DNA from 4 places in the Saccharopolyspora sp. NPDC050389 genome. Region 3 is predicted to be linked to each of the others. Evidence: riboswitches for the same ligand, from Rfam matches in the RefSeq annotation. Region 3 holds a riboswitch; each other region holds the start of a gene.
The links. Region 3 has a riboswitch for cobalamin ahead of cobN (cobaltochelatase subunit CobN). Riboswitches for the same ligand answer to the same signal wherever they lie in the genome.
Positions count from the first base shown of each region.

Region 1 (3,201 bases), on a different contig from region 3:
AATCGGCGACGCCGCAGGTGGCCAGCCGGAAGGACGTCACCGCCCAGTCCAGGTACTCCGCGTGGTGCGCCCGGCGCAGCGGGAGCAGTTCGCGCAGGGCGGGCTCGTCGACCTGGATGATCCTGATCCCGGCCGCCTCCAGGTCTCCGACCTCGTCCCGGATGGCCAGCGCGACCTGCTTCGCGGTGTCGGCAAGCGGCTGGTCGTCGCGGACGAACGACCACGCCAGGATCGTCATCGGGCCGGTGAGCATGCCCTTGATCGGCTTCTCGGTCAGCCGCTGCGCGTAGCTCGCCCACTCGACGGTGATCGGCTCCGGGCGGGAGACGTCGCCGTAGAGGATCGGCGGGCGCACGCACCGCGACCCGTAGGACTGCACCCATGCGTTGTCGGTGCTGGCGAAGCCGTCCAGGTGCTCGGCGAAGTACTGCACCATGTCGTTGCGCTCGGGCTCGCCGTGCACCAGGACGTCGAGCCCGAGTCCTTCCTGCAGGCGGATGACGCGCTCGATCTCGTCCTGCATCCGCCGCCGGTACGTCGCCTGGTCGATGCGTCCGGCACGCACCGCGGCACGCGCCTTGCGGACGTCTGTGGTCTGCGGGAATGAGCCGATCGTCGTGGTCGGCAACGGCGGCAGGCGCAAGGCCTTCTGCTGGGCCGCGCGCCGCGTGTCGTATTCGCCGCGCTGCGCGTATTCCGGCCGCAACGCCTGCAGCCGCGCCCGCACGCGGTGGTTGCGGACCCGGTCCGCGCCGGAGCGGTCGGCGACCGCGGCGCGAGCCTCGGCCAGCTCATCGGCCACCACGTCGCGGCCCTCGCGCAACGCGCGGCCCAGCACGACCACTTCGCGGACCTTCTGCGCGGCGAACGCCAACCAGGACTTCACCTGCGGGTCGATGCCGGTTTCCGCCTCGACGTCGTAGGGCACGTGCAGCAGGGAGCACGACGTGCTCACCGCGACCTCGTCCGCCGAGCCGAGCAGCGTGGCGGCGGTGGCGAGCGCCTTGTCGAGATCGGTGCGCCAGACGTTGCGCCCGTCGACGAGCCCGGCCACCAAGGTCTTTCCGCTCAGTCCGCGAACCGACGACAGGACGTCCACTGTGGACTTGCCGGCGACGAGGTCGACGCCGAGCGCTTCGACGGGGCTGGACGCCAGCACCTCCAGCGCCTCGCCGAGATCACCGAAGTATCCCGCGACCAGCAGCTTCGGCCGCTCCGCCAGTTCGCCGAGCCGCTGGTAGGCGGCGCACAGCGCAGCGAGTTCGGCCGGCGAGCGGTCGGCGGCGAAGGCGGGCTCGTCCAGCTGCACCCACGCCACGCCGGCGCGGTGCAGCTCGCCGAGCAGTTCCGCGTAGGCGTCCAGCAGCGCGTCCAGCCGATCCAGCGGCCGGAACGACTCCGGCGCGCCGTCCGCGGGCTTGGCCAGCAGCAGGAACGTGAGCGGGCCGACCAGCACCGGGCGGGTCGTCACGCCCACCTCGGCGGCCTCCCGGTACTGCTCCACGGGCGTCCGGTCGGCCAGCGAGAACCGCGTGTCCGGACCGATCTCGGGCACCAGGTAGTGGTAGTTCGTGTCGAACCACTTCGTCATCTCCAGCGGCGGCTCGGACGCCACGCCGCGCGCCATCGCGAAGTAGGTGTCCAGCTGACCCAGCCCGAGCGCGGCGAAGCGCGGCGGGATCGCGCCGAAGGTGACCGCGGTGTCCAGCACCTGGTCGTAGAACGAAAACGTGTTGCCCGGCACCGAATCCAGGCCCGCGTCCCACAGCGAGCGCCAGGTCTCGAGGCGGAGCTCGCGCGCGACCGCGCGCAGTTCCGCCTCGCTGCTTCGGGACGACCAGTAGCGCTCCAGCGCGCGCTTGAGTTCCCGGTCGGGGCCGATCCGGGGGTATCCGAGTACGGTAGATCCGATCTTGCTGGTCAACGCCCTCTCCTCGCGAGCTCGACGGCAGATGCCCCGAGGTCTGGGAAGGCGCAGGCGAACCGGCATGCGCCGCGCGGCGCGAGCCGGTCGTCCGCCAGGTCCTCCCGCGAGACCTCGGACCGCGCGCACCGGTGGGTGCGCGCACCGGTGGCAGGTCTTCGGACTCGCGGGCGCGTCCCGGCCGGAGCCGGGGTTCCTACTGGCCGTCGCTTCCCAGGCACGCGTGCCCAGTGCTGTGCCCGGTCTCGGACCGGGGACGGCGGTCGTTCCCACTCACCGCTGCGGGGCAGTCCCGGATTCGCACCGGGTTCCCTCTTGCCTCGTCCGCCCCGCGACTCGCGTCGCTATCCGGGCGGACGAACCACCAGCACAACGGAGGCTACCGATCGGGGAGCCGTTGGCAAGGGCCGTTGGCACGCACGATCCGCGCCGGGTGGCCCCGCGCGACCGGCGATCTCCGCGTTGAACATGATCTTCCGGCCTATCGACGCACCACCGGTGAGATGCTCGTCACGCGGCGCCGCCTCCCCCGATCCGCGGCCGAAGCGCGGGAAACCCACGTACGGGTGACGATCACGAAAACGACCCGATCCGCATCTCACGCTTCCGCGGCGCGGGGCGTCTACGGGGAGTGAAAGTGAGACCGTTCGAGCAGATCGTTGACGAGTACGGCCCGATGGTGCTGCGAGTGTGCCGGGCCGTGCTCGGACCGGCCGACGCCGAGGACGCGTGGTCCGAGACCTTCCTGGCCGCGCTGCGCGCCTACCCGGAGCTGGCCGAGGACACGAACATGGAGGCGTGGCTGGTCACGATCGCCCACCGCAAGGCGGTCGACGTCACCAGGGCGACGGCCCGCCGGCCGGTGGTGGTCGAGCGCCTGCCCGAGCGGCCCAGCACCACCGGCCGCCCGGAGGACTGGGACGGCGACCTGTGGGCCGCGCTGAGCGCGCTGCCGACCAAGCAGCGCATGGCGGTGGCCTACCACTACCTGGCCGGCCTGCCCTACGCCGAGATCGCCACGATCCTCGGCGGCAGCACCGATGCCGCCCGCCGCGCCGCCGCGGACGGCATCAAGACCCTGCGCACGACGTATCGACGCACCACGAGTGTGAGAGGGGAAGCGTGATGATGACGATCCACGAATCCGACGACAGACACCTGTTCGACGCACTCCCGGCGATCGACTTCGACGCCAGCGCGCGGCTGCACATCGACCTGGTGAGCGCGGCCCGGCGGGAGGGACTGCTCGACGTCGCCTACCGCACGGTCGACACCCC
Region 1 is NZ_JBFAKG010000025.1:71,665-74,865, forward strand. Features, by position in the region: gene metE (5-methyltetrahydropteroyltriglutamate--homocysteine S-methyltransferase) at 1-1,924, opposite strand, end outside; cobalamin riboswitch at 2,056-2,305, opposite strand; gene AB0I53_RS18440 (sigma-70 family RNA polymerase sigma factor) at 2,556-3,050, shown strand; gene AB0I53_RS18445 (methylated-DNA--[protein]-cysteine S-methyltransferase) at 3,050-3,201, shown strand, end outside.
Region 1: it holds a riboswitch for cobalamin, as region 3 does, so the genes downstream of both, metE (5-methyltetrahydropteroyltriglutamate--homocysteine S-methyltransferase) here and cobN (cobaltochelatase subunit CobN) in region 3, are expected to answer to the same signal.

Region 2 (3,201 bases), on a different contig from region 3:
GAATGCCGTGTCCCTCCACAGTGGACGAGCGCGTCGTCCGGCCGCTCCGCGCCCGGGACCGCGACCGCCGTCCCGGCGCGCCGTCGCCGAGCCCCGGCACCTCCAGCAGCCGCGCCTGGAACGCCGGCGCCGGCGCTGCCGGCGGCCGCTGCGCGGGCGCCCGGTCGTCGCTGCGCTCCTCCGAGCCGTCGGCCCCGCCGTCCGGCCCCGTAGGCCCCTCGGGCCCTTCCGGCGGCTGGCCGCCGCCGTCCGGTCCTTCCGGCGGCTCGTCGTCGCCGTCGTCGGCGTGCTCCGCCGCCTCGGACAGGGCCTGTTGGAGCTGGTCTTCGGCGATGCCGGGCTCGTCGAACGGGTCGCGGCGGCGCCGGTGCGGCAGCGCGAGCCGGGCCGCCGCCTCGACGTCCTCCTCGGCGACCGCCTCGGCGCCGCGCCAGGCCGCGTGCGCGATGGCGGTGCGCGCCAGCACGAGGTCGGCTCGCATGCCGTCGACGTCGAAAGACGCGCACAACGCGGAGATCCGGCGCAACTCTCCGTCCGGGAGGGCCACCGAGTCCACTCGGGAACGGGCGGCGGCGATCCACGCGGCCAGTTCGGCGTCGGCGTCAGCCCACCGCGCGGCGAACCCGGCCGGGTCGGCTTCGAACGCCAGGCGGCGGCGCACCACCTCGGTCCGGGTCGTCACCTCCCGCGACGCGGCGACGTGCACGGTGAGCCCGAACCGGTCGAGCAGCTGCGGGCGCAGCTCGCCTTCCTCCGGGTTCATGGTGCCCACCAGCAGGAACGACGCCGCGTGCGACACCGAAACGCCTTCCCGCTCGACGTGCGCGCGGCCCATCGCCGCGGCGTCCAGCAGGAGGTCCACGAGGTGGTCGTGCAGCAGGTTCACCTCGTCGACGTAGAGCACGCCCCGGTGCGCGGCGGCGAGCAGGCCGGGCTGGAAGGCGCGGACCCCTTCGGTCAGGGCGCGTTCCAGGTCGAGCGAGCCGATCAACCGGTCCTCGGTGGCGCCGACGGGGAGTTCGACGAGCTGGGCGGGTCGCTGCGTGGCCTCGGAGCCGTGCGGACCGTCCGGGCACTGCGGGTCGGCGGCCTGCGGGGCGCAGCCGAAGCGGCAGTCGGTGATCACGTCGAGCGGCGGCAGCAGCGACGCCAGCGCACGCACCACGGTCGACTTCGCCGTGCCCTTCTCGCCTCGGACGAGCACGCCGCCGATGCCCGGGTGCACGGCGTTGAGCAGCAGCGCCAGCCGGAGATCGTCGTGGCCGACGACGGCGGAGAAGGGAAAGCGCGGGGCAGCGGTCATGCCAGGTGTTCCTTCCTCGGGGTTCGGACGCCCCGGTGGCGGGAACAAGGGGCGGCAGTGTCCTGACTCCCGGATCACCGCGTCCCTCCGGCCTTCCCAGGTCGCCCCGGTGGCTCGCGAGGGAGGGCCGCTCCCCGGTCACAGTGGCGCCGACCGTGCCGGATTCCCACCGGCTTCCTGGCGCACCCCTTGCATTCGGATCAAGGTGCATCGTCGCAGAACTCGCCCGGCGGACCAACCGGCCGCGGCGGCGACGAGACCAGCACCACTGCGGCCGGCGCGAACGGGCCGTTCGCCCCGCAGAACGGCCCGTTCGCTCCACCGCACCTACCGGCGCGCCGCGGCGTGCAGCCCGTCGGTGATGTAGCGGTGCGCGTGGCGGGCCAGGTCCTCGTTGTCGTCCCACAGGTTCCGCCACACCGCGAGGGTGTCCGACAGCGCCGGGTCCACCACGGCCGAGGAGAAGCTCTCGAAGGTGATCGGCCCGGTGTAGCCGATGTCCACCAGCGCGCGGAAGAACGCCGGGAAGTCGATCGTGCCGGATCCCAGGAAGCCGCGGTGGCTCTCCCCGATGTGCACGTACCCGAGCCGGTCCCCGGCCTCCTGCACCGGCCGCACGAAGTCGGGTTCCTCGATGTTCATTTGACATCCTCCCCCGCCTGAGGCGGGGGATTCCGACTCTCACTAGAGCAAGAGTTGAGGTTCACGGACACTCTTCGACCGCTCACGCGGTGTTGTCCCTCCGGCACAGGCCAACAGCCTGGGACTTTCGTCCTGTCCTGCCGCGACGTTCATGCTCGCGTTGACATCGGCGTTGCAGGTGAAACCACAGTGGGAACAGACGAACTCGGCTTGGTTCTTGCGCGAGTCCTTGTCGATCCAACCGCAGTCGCTGCACCGCAGACTGGTGTACGGGGCGGGTACGTCTTCAACCCGTCCACGTGCTTTGTGTTCGGTCCGCTGCCGCAGCAGCCCCCAGCCCTGGGCAAGTATTGCCCGGTTCAGCCCGGACTTCGCTCGTACGTTGCGTCCGGGCTGATCAACCGTCCCCTTCGCTGAGGCGGTCATGTTCCGGATGTTCAGCTTCTCGAACCGGATCACATCAAACGACCAGGCCAGCGTGGTGCTGGTCTTCTCCGCCCAGTCCTTCCGCCGGTTCGCTTCCCGCGCTTTGAGCTTCGCGACCTTGGCGTACTCGGCTGCTCGCTGGGGACTGGCCTTCGGTGCCCGAGCAGCGCGGCGTTGATGTTTGCGGATCCCCGCTCGTTCCTTGCCCGACAGCTGAGGGCAGTTCAGCGTCCGCCCATCCGACAACGCCGCAGTGATCGTCACACCACGGTCGATACCGATCTTCTCCCCATTGCCAGGTTCCGGGATCGGTTCGGGGATGACAGCGAACGCCACGTGCCACTGACCGTTGCGGTAGGTCACCCGGAACGTTTTCGCGACAGGCAGGTCGCGGCGGGCGAGCCGGAACCGCACCCACCCGCAGCCTGGGACCTTGACTTGCGCCCAGCTGCGGTTGAGCTTGTGCACCACAACGTTTCGGGCCATGACCTGCTTACCGCGAACGTTGAGCAGCGCAGTACCGTCCGGGTTGAACGCGGGAACCCGGTCGGTGCCGATGACACGGAACCCTTCGTGCCGGTGCTTCTTCCGCCATGCCGGCTCACCGAACCCGGAATTGAACCGGGCCTGTTTGGCGTAGTGAAAATCCTTGAGCGCCTGCTGCTGAACGTCGACGTTGCCGTCTCGCAGCCACTCGTTGCCAGCACGGGCTTCGGTGAGCTGACGGCACTGCTCAGCGAACCCAGGCGCGCTCTTGCGTCCTGGCCGCCAGTTCGAATGCTGTTGCACGGCGAGGTTCCACACGTACCGGGCGTGCGCGCAGTGCCGCA
Region 2 is NZ_JBFAKG010000112.1:10,454-13,654, forward strand. Features, by position in the region: gene AB0I53_RS42880 (putative cobaltochelatase) at 1-1,303, opposite strand, end outside; cobalamin riboswitch at 1,359-1,483, opposite strand; gene AB0I53_RS42885 (TIM barrel protein) at 1,631-1,945, opposite strand; gene AB0I53_RS42890 (transposase) at 1,988-3,201, opposite strand, start outside.
Region 2: it holds a riboswitch for cobalamin, as region 3 does, so the genes downstream of both, AB0I53_RS42880 (putative cobaltochelatase) here and cobN (cobaltochelatase subunit CobN) in region 3, are expected to answer to the same signal.

Region 3 (3,201 bases):
GTGGTCGACCAGGGTGGCGTGCACCCGGCGCTTGGCCTGCGTGCCCTCGCCGGGGTCGTTGACCAGGAACGGGTAGATCAGCGGGAGGTCGGCGATCGCGGCGTCCGGAGCGCACGAGGCGGACATGCCCGCGGTCTTGCCCGGCAGCCATTCGAGGTTGCCGTGCTTGCCCAGGTGCACCATGGCGTGGGCGCCGAACTCGTCGATCAGCCAGCGGTAGGCCGCCAGGTAGTGGTGGCTCGGCGGCAGGTCCGGGTCGTGGTAGATCGCGATCGGGTTCTCGCCGAAGCCGCGGGGCGGCTGCACCATGAGCACGACGTTGCCCGCCTGGACGGCGGCGAGCACGATCTCGCCGTCCGGATCCTGGGAGCGGTCGACGAACAGCTCTCCCGGCGGCGGTCCCCAGTGCTCCTCGATGTCGGCGCGCAGGTCCTCGGGCAGCGTCGCGAACCAGCTCGCGTAGCGGCCGGCGGGGATGCGGACCGGGTTGCCGCTCAGCTGCTCCTCGGACAGCCAGTCCCGGTCCTGGCCACCGGCGGCGATCAGCGCGTGGATCAGGGCGTCGCCGTCTTGGCTCGCGACGCCGGGCAGTGCGTCGGGGCCGTCCGCGGGGCCGACGTCGTAGCCGTGCTCGCGCAGCGCCTGCAGCAGGCGGACCGCGCTGACCGGCGTGTCCAGGCCGACCGCGTTGCCGATCCGGGAATGCTTGGTCGGGTAGGCCGAGAGCATCAGTGCCAGGCGCTTTTCCTGCGGTGGCACGTGCCGCAACGTTGCGTGCCGGACCGCGATGCCGGCAACCCTGGCCGCGCGTTCGCGGTCGGCCACGTAGACCGGCAGACCCTCGGCGTCGTTCTCCTTGAAGGAGAACGGCACGGTGATCAGGCGGCCGTCGAACTCGGGCACGGCGACCTGCGTGGCCATGTCCAGCGGCGACAGGCCCTCGTCGTTGTCCTCCCAGGCGGCGCGGGTGCTGGTCAGGCACAGCCCCTGCAGGATCGGGATGTCGAGTTCGGCGAGCGCGCCGACGTCCCACGCCTCGTCGTCACCGCCGGCGGAGGCGGTGGCGGGTTTCGTGCCTCCCGCGGCGAGCACCGTGACGATCAGCGCGTCCGCCCGGCCGAGCTGCTCCAGCAGCTGGGCGTCGGGCGCTCGCAGGGAGGCGCAGAACAGCGGGAGGGCTTGGCCTCCGGCGTCTTCGATGGCCTCGCACAGCGCGTGCGCGAACGCGGTGTTGCCCGCCATGTGGTGCGCGCGGTAGTAGAGCACAGCGACGGTCGGTCCTTCGGTGCGCCGCGGTGTCCGCTCCAGCACACCCCAGGTCGGCGTTTCCGCCGGCGGCTCGAAGCCGTGCCCGGTGAGCAGGATCGTGTCGGACAGGAAGCGGTGCAGCTCCGCCAGGTTGTCCGGGCCGCCGTGGGCGAGGTAGCGGTGCGCTTCGGCGCACACCCCGCTCGGCACGGTCGAGCATTCCATCAGTTCCGCGTCCGGGGCCTGTTCGCCGCCGAGCACGATCACCGGGCGCGGGCCCGCGAGCAGGGCGTCCAGGCCCTCTTCCCAGGCCCGGCGGCCGCCGAGCAGTCGCACGACGACGAGGTCGACGTCCTCCAGCAGCGGCGGCAGGTCGTCCACGCCCAGCCGCGCCGGGTTGCCGAGCCGGTACTCGGCGTCGGCGGCCCTCGCGCTGAGCAGATCTGTGTCCGAAGTGGACAGAAGTAGGATCATGCGGATCGCTCCTCGGCGTGGCGAACGGCGTCGCTGGGCCTGGGCGCGCGTGCGCGGCGCATGACGGCACCTCTCTCGGGGTCCTCGCCCCGGTTCGTAGGTCGCGGCGACCGGAGTCTCCTGGCTCCCGGATCAGCGCTCGCTCCGTCTTCCCGTCCAGTTCGGACAGTGACTTCCTGGAGTCCGCTCCCCGGTGACAGTGGCGGGACCGCGCCGGATTCGCACCGGCTTCCTCCGCATGTCGCCGCTGAATGCTGCGACCACTCTTCGCAACGAGGCGATCTTACGTCAAGCGGCGCGGGCATGACGCGCGTCGCACCGCTCTTGGTTTGCGTCCGCAACTACCGAGGTCCGTAGTATCACCCGCGTGTTGCACAGAGCCAGACCAGAACGGGACGCGTGTCCCGGCGCGCTGCGGGTGCACGAGGCAGCCGACGGTGGGCTGGCCCGGATCCGCGTCCCAGGCGGCGTGCTCACGCCGTCCCAGGTTCGAGCGATCGCGGCGGCCGCGGCCCTCGGCGACGGTGGTGTGGAGCTCACTTCGCGGGCGAACGTGCAGGTGCGCGGCCTACCCGCGGGAGCGGAGCTGGAACTCGCCGCTCGGCTCCGGGCGGCGGGGTTGCTGCCGTCGGCAACGCACGAGCGGGTCCGCAACATCATCGGCTCGCCCTCCGCAGACGGCCGCGAGCTGGTGGATGTTCGGGCGGTGACCGGAGAACTAGACGCAGCGCTCTGCGCGACGCCGTCGCTGGCGGCCCTGCCCGGGCGTTTCCTGTTCGCCGTCGACGACGGCAGCGCGGACGTCATCTCGCTCGGCGCCGATGTCGGCCTGCTCGCGGAGCGGGCCGGCACCCTGGCGCTGGTGCTCGCCGGCGTGGACTCCGGTGTGCGGGCGACTCCACAACAGGCGGCCGGCGTCGCGATCGCCGCGGCGGAGGCGTTCCTGGCGGAGAAGGCCGCACAGGGCCGCTCTGCGTGGCGGCTGGCCGAGCTCGACGATGGCGCGCGCCGGATCACCGGTCGGCTGTCCGCGACCTTCGACGTCGTCCCGGCCGAGCCGCGGCCGCTGCCGTCGAACCGGCAGAGCACACATGCGCAGGTCGGCAGGGTGGATCGCCGCGACGGAACGGCCGCGGTGGTGGCGGGGGCACCACTGGGCCTCCTGTCGCGGGACCAGCTGGATATCATCACCGCCGCGTCCGACGCCGCGGGTGAACTTCGCCTGACGCCGTGGCGGACCGTCGTCCTGCCCGGTTTGCGGCCGGACGAAGCCGGCCGGTGGATGTCGGACCTCGGTGCGCGCGGTCTGCTCGTCGATCCGTCCTCGGCAGGTGTCGGGGTGACCGCGTGCACTGGTCGTCCCGGGTGCGCGAAGGCGCGGGCCGACGTCCGCGAAGACGCCCGGCGCACGTTGCAAGCCCCGGCCGGCGGCGCTCTGCCGGTGCATTGGTCGGGTTGCGAACGGCGCTGCGGCCGACC
Region 3 is NZ_JBFAKG010000056.1:50,089-53,289, reverse strand. Features, by position in the region: gene cobN (cobaltochelatase subunit CobN) at 1-1,722, opposite strand, end outside; cobalamin riboswitch at 1,836-1,957, opposite strand; gene cobG (precorrin-3B synthase) at 2,090-3,201, shown strand, end outside.

Region 4 (3,201 bases), on a different contig from region 3:
GGGGTGCGCGCGCTGGTGCAGGCGCTCGTGGTGCTGGTGCTGGCGGCGCTGCTGGGCGTCGGCCTCACCACGAACCCGGTGAACCTGCTCGCGATGGCCGTCGTGGTGATCCTCGGCTCGGCGTTCTTCTGCTGCCTGTCCATCACGATCGCCGGGCTGGTGCTGTCCCGGGACCGGCTGATGGGCATCGGGCAGGCGATCACCATGCCGCTGTTCTTCGCCTCCAACGCCCTGTACCCGGTCGACCTGATGCCCGAGTGGCTGAAGGTGGCCAACTACGCGAACCCGCTCGGCTACGAGGTCGACGCGCTGCGCGGCCTGCTGATCGGCACGCCGGCGCACCTGGCGTTGGACTTCGGCGTCCTGGTCGTCTCCGCCGGCATCATGATCAGCATCGCGGCCGCCCTGCTCGGGCGCTTGGCGCGCTGAGCCGGCCGGCCGGCGCCGATGGCATGTCCACTAAGGACAATCCTGACCACCATCAGGCGGGACGAGAGGCGCCCTTGGCCGAGTCTCGGCCGAGGGCGTCTCACACGTCGCGTCCTGCGGCACTGGAGGTGATCTTGGGTTCGGTGTCTTGACACCCGGCTCGTCTGGTGCAAGCGTCAGCGTTGTTGTTCATGCGACGGCGCGCAGGAAGCCGGTGTGAATCCGGCACGGTCCCGCCACTGTGAATGGGGAGCTACCGCCACCGATGCCACTGCCGCACCAAGCGGTGGGAAGGCGAGCGGGTAGCGATGATCCACGAGTCAGGAGACTGACGCCGTCGTACCGATTCGTACGGGGTCGCGGAGCCCCGGAGGAGGTACTGAAGGTGCAGCACCGCGCCGCGCGCGTCGTCGCCACCCGCCCCTGCCACGCTAAGACCGGCCGAGTCCCCGATTCCACCAGGTGTCCGAAAACAGCAGTTCAGCAGCACCGGCATAACCAGCCCTGCTCTGTTCGCCCGCTGACACCTGCGTGGAGACACCCTTGCTTCCCCCTTGGAACTCTGCGTGCCTGGAACGCATTCGGCGCTGCGATATGGGCCAGTGCGCCACCCTTCAGGGCGGTGGCGAAGGCCCACTCCGCGAAGCCCGCCAAGGGCTGGGCAGGCCTAAACCGGACGTGCTTGGGATTCGATGTACTGGCGCAGCACGCTGATCGGAGCGCTGCCCACGGAACCGGCGAAGTAAGAGCCGGACCACAGCCGCTCAGCGCGCCAGTAGTGGCGGTCCAGCTTCGGCGCAGTGTTGATCTGATAAACCGAGGTCATACGATCTTGGTGTGCAGCTGCGGTACTCCTTCCGCCTCTACCCAACGCAAGGCCAGCAAGCCCTGCTGGCCCGTGCGTTCGGGTGCGCTCGGGTGGTGTACAACGACGCTGTACGAGCACGAAACGCAGCGCACGAGGCAGGTGAGAAAGCCCCGAGTGCGGGTGAGTTGTCGAAGCGGCTGATCACCGATGCGAAGAACACCCCTGAACGCGCCTGGTTATCCGAAGTGTCGACCGTCGTGCTTCAACAAGCGCTTCGAGACTGCGACCAGGCATTCCGCAACTTCTTCGATTCGCTGTCAGGTAAACGAGCGGGCCGGAAGATGGGCGCACCGAGGTTCAAAACCCGCCGAGACCGCAGGCAGGCGATCCGGTTCACCGCCAACGCCCGCTGGTCCATCACCCCTGGCGGGAGGCTCCGGTTACCGAAGATCGGCGACATCCCCGTCACCTGGTCCCGGACACTGCCGTCGAAGCCCTCATCGGTGACGGTCATCAGGGACGCTTCCGGAAGGTATTTCGCCTCGTTTGTGGTCGACACCAGGCCGGAACCGATCAGCGGCTCCGCACCGGAGGTCGGGATTGACCTGGGCTTGAAGCACTTCGCGGTGACCTCGGACGGCCGCAAAATCACATCGCCAAGGTTTCTGCGGAAGGCGGAGAAGAAGCTCAAGCGGGCACAACGTGCCGTGTCCCGCAAGGAGAAAGGATCGGCCAACCGGGAGAAGGAACGGACCAAGCTCGCTCGCGCCCACGCGCGGGTAGCTGACGCTCGCCGAGAATTCCACCACCAGCTCTCCACCCAGTTGATCCGCGAGAACCAAGCGATCGCAGTGGAAAATCTGGCAGTGAACGGGTTGGCGCGCACCATGTTGGCGAAGTCCGTGCACGACGCCGGATGGTCCGGATTCGTCGCGATGCTGGAATACAAAGCCGCCCTGCACGGTCGGCAGGTGATCCGCATCGGCCGTTTCGAACCCACCTCGCAAACCTGCTCGGCCTGCGGCACCAAAGACGGCCCCAAACCATTGCACGTGCGCACGTGGCAGTGCGGCTCATGCGGGGTGTGGCTGGACCGGGACATCAATGCGGCGGTGAACGTCGCGAAGGCCGCCGGACTGGCGGTGACAGCCTGTGGAGCGCAGGTAAGACCACCCACGCAGGTGGGGGCTCAGCGCGGTGAAGCAGGAACCCACCGAGGTGACCTGTCGGCGCGACGCCCGCGCCGACAGACGCAGTAGGAATCTCCGGCGTTCACGCCGGAGAGGAAGTCAATGGCAGACGATCTACGACGACCAGTACCACCTCGACCACGGCCTGGTGCCCACGGCCACCGAACCGTCCGAAGTGGACTCGGGATCCGCCGGCTGGATGAAGACGCGCCGCGTCGTCGATCCGTGTCGCAACCGCGGCGCCGACGGCTCCGGTTGCCCGGTGTCCGAGGAGGGCGAGCGATGACCCTGGACGGATTCCGGCGGCTGTCGCCCGCCGCGCGGCTGCTGGTGATCAACCAGTTCGGCATCAACGTCGGCTTCTACATGCTGCTGCCGTTCCTCGCCGCCCACATGACCGGCCTCGGGTACGGCGCGGCGATGATCGGGCTGGTCCTCGGCATCCGAAACCTCAGCCAGCAGGGCATGTTCCTGGTCGGCGGAACCGCCTCGGACCGGCTCGGGTGCCGCCCGATGATCATCGCTGGATGCGCGTTGCGGGTGGTTTCCTTCGGGCTCTTCGGCGTGTTCACGTCGTTGCCCGGGCTGGTCGCCGCCGCGGTGCTCACCGGCTTGGCGGGCGCCCTGTTCAACCCCGCCGTGCGCACCTACCTCATGCACGAGGCCGGGGATCGGCGCGCGGAGGCGTTCGCCGTGTTCAACGTCTTCGCGCACGCCGGCACTCTCGTCGGGCCGTTGCTGGGCGCCGCGTTGCTCGCCCTCGACTTCCGGCTG
Region 4 is NZ_JBFAKG010000004.1:56,354-59,554, forward strand. Features, by position in the region: gene AB0I53_RS03625 (ABC transporter permease) at 1-429, shown strand, start outside; cobalamin riboswitch at 592-781, shown strand; gene AB0I53_RS03630 (transposase) at 1,097-1,255, opposite strand; gene AB0I53_RS03635 (RNA-guided endonuclease TnpB family protein) at 1,267-2,496, shown strand; gene AB0I53_RS03640 (MFS transporter) at 2,710-3,201, shown strand, end outside.
Region 4: it holds a riboswitch for cobalamin, as region 3 does, so the genes downstream of both, AB0I53_RS03635 (RNA-guided endonuclease TnpB family protein) here and cobN (cobaltochelatase subunit CobN) in region 3, are expected to answer to the same signal.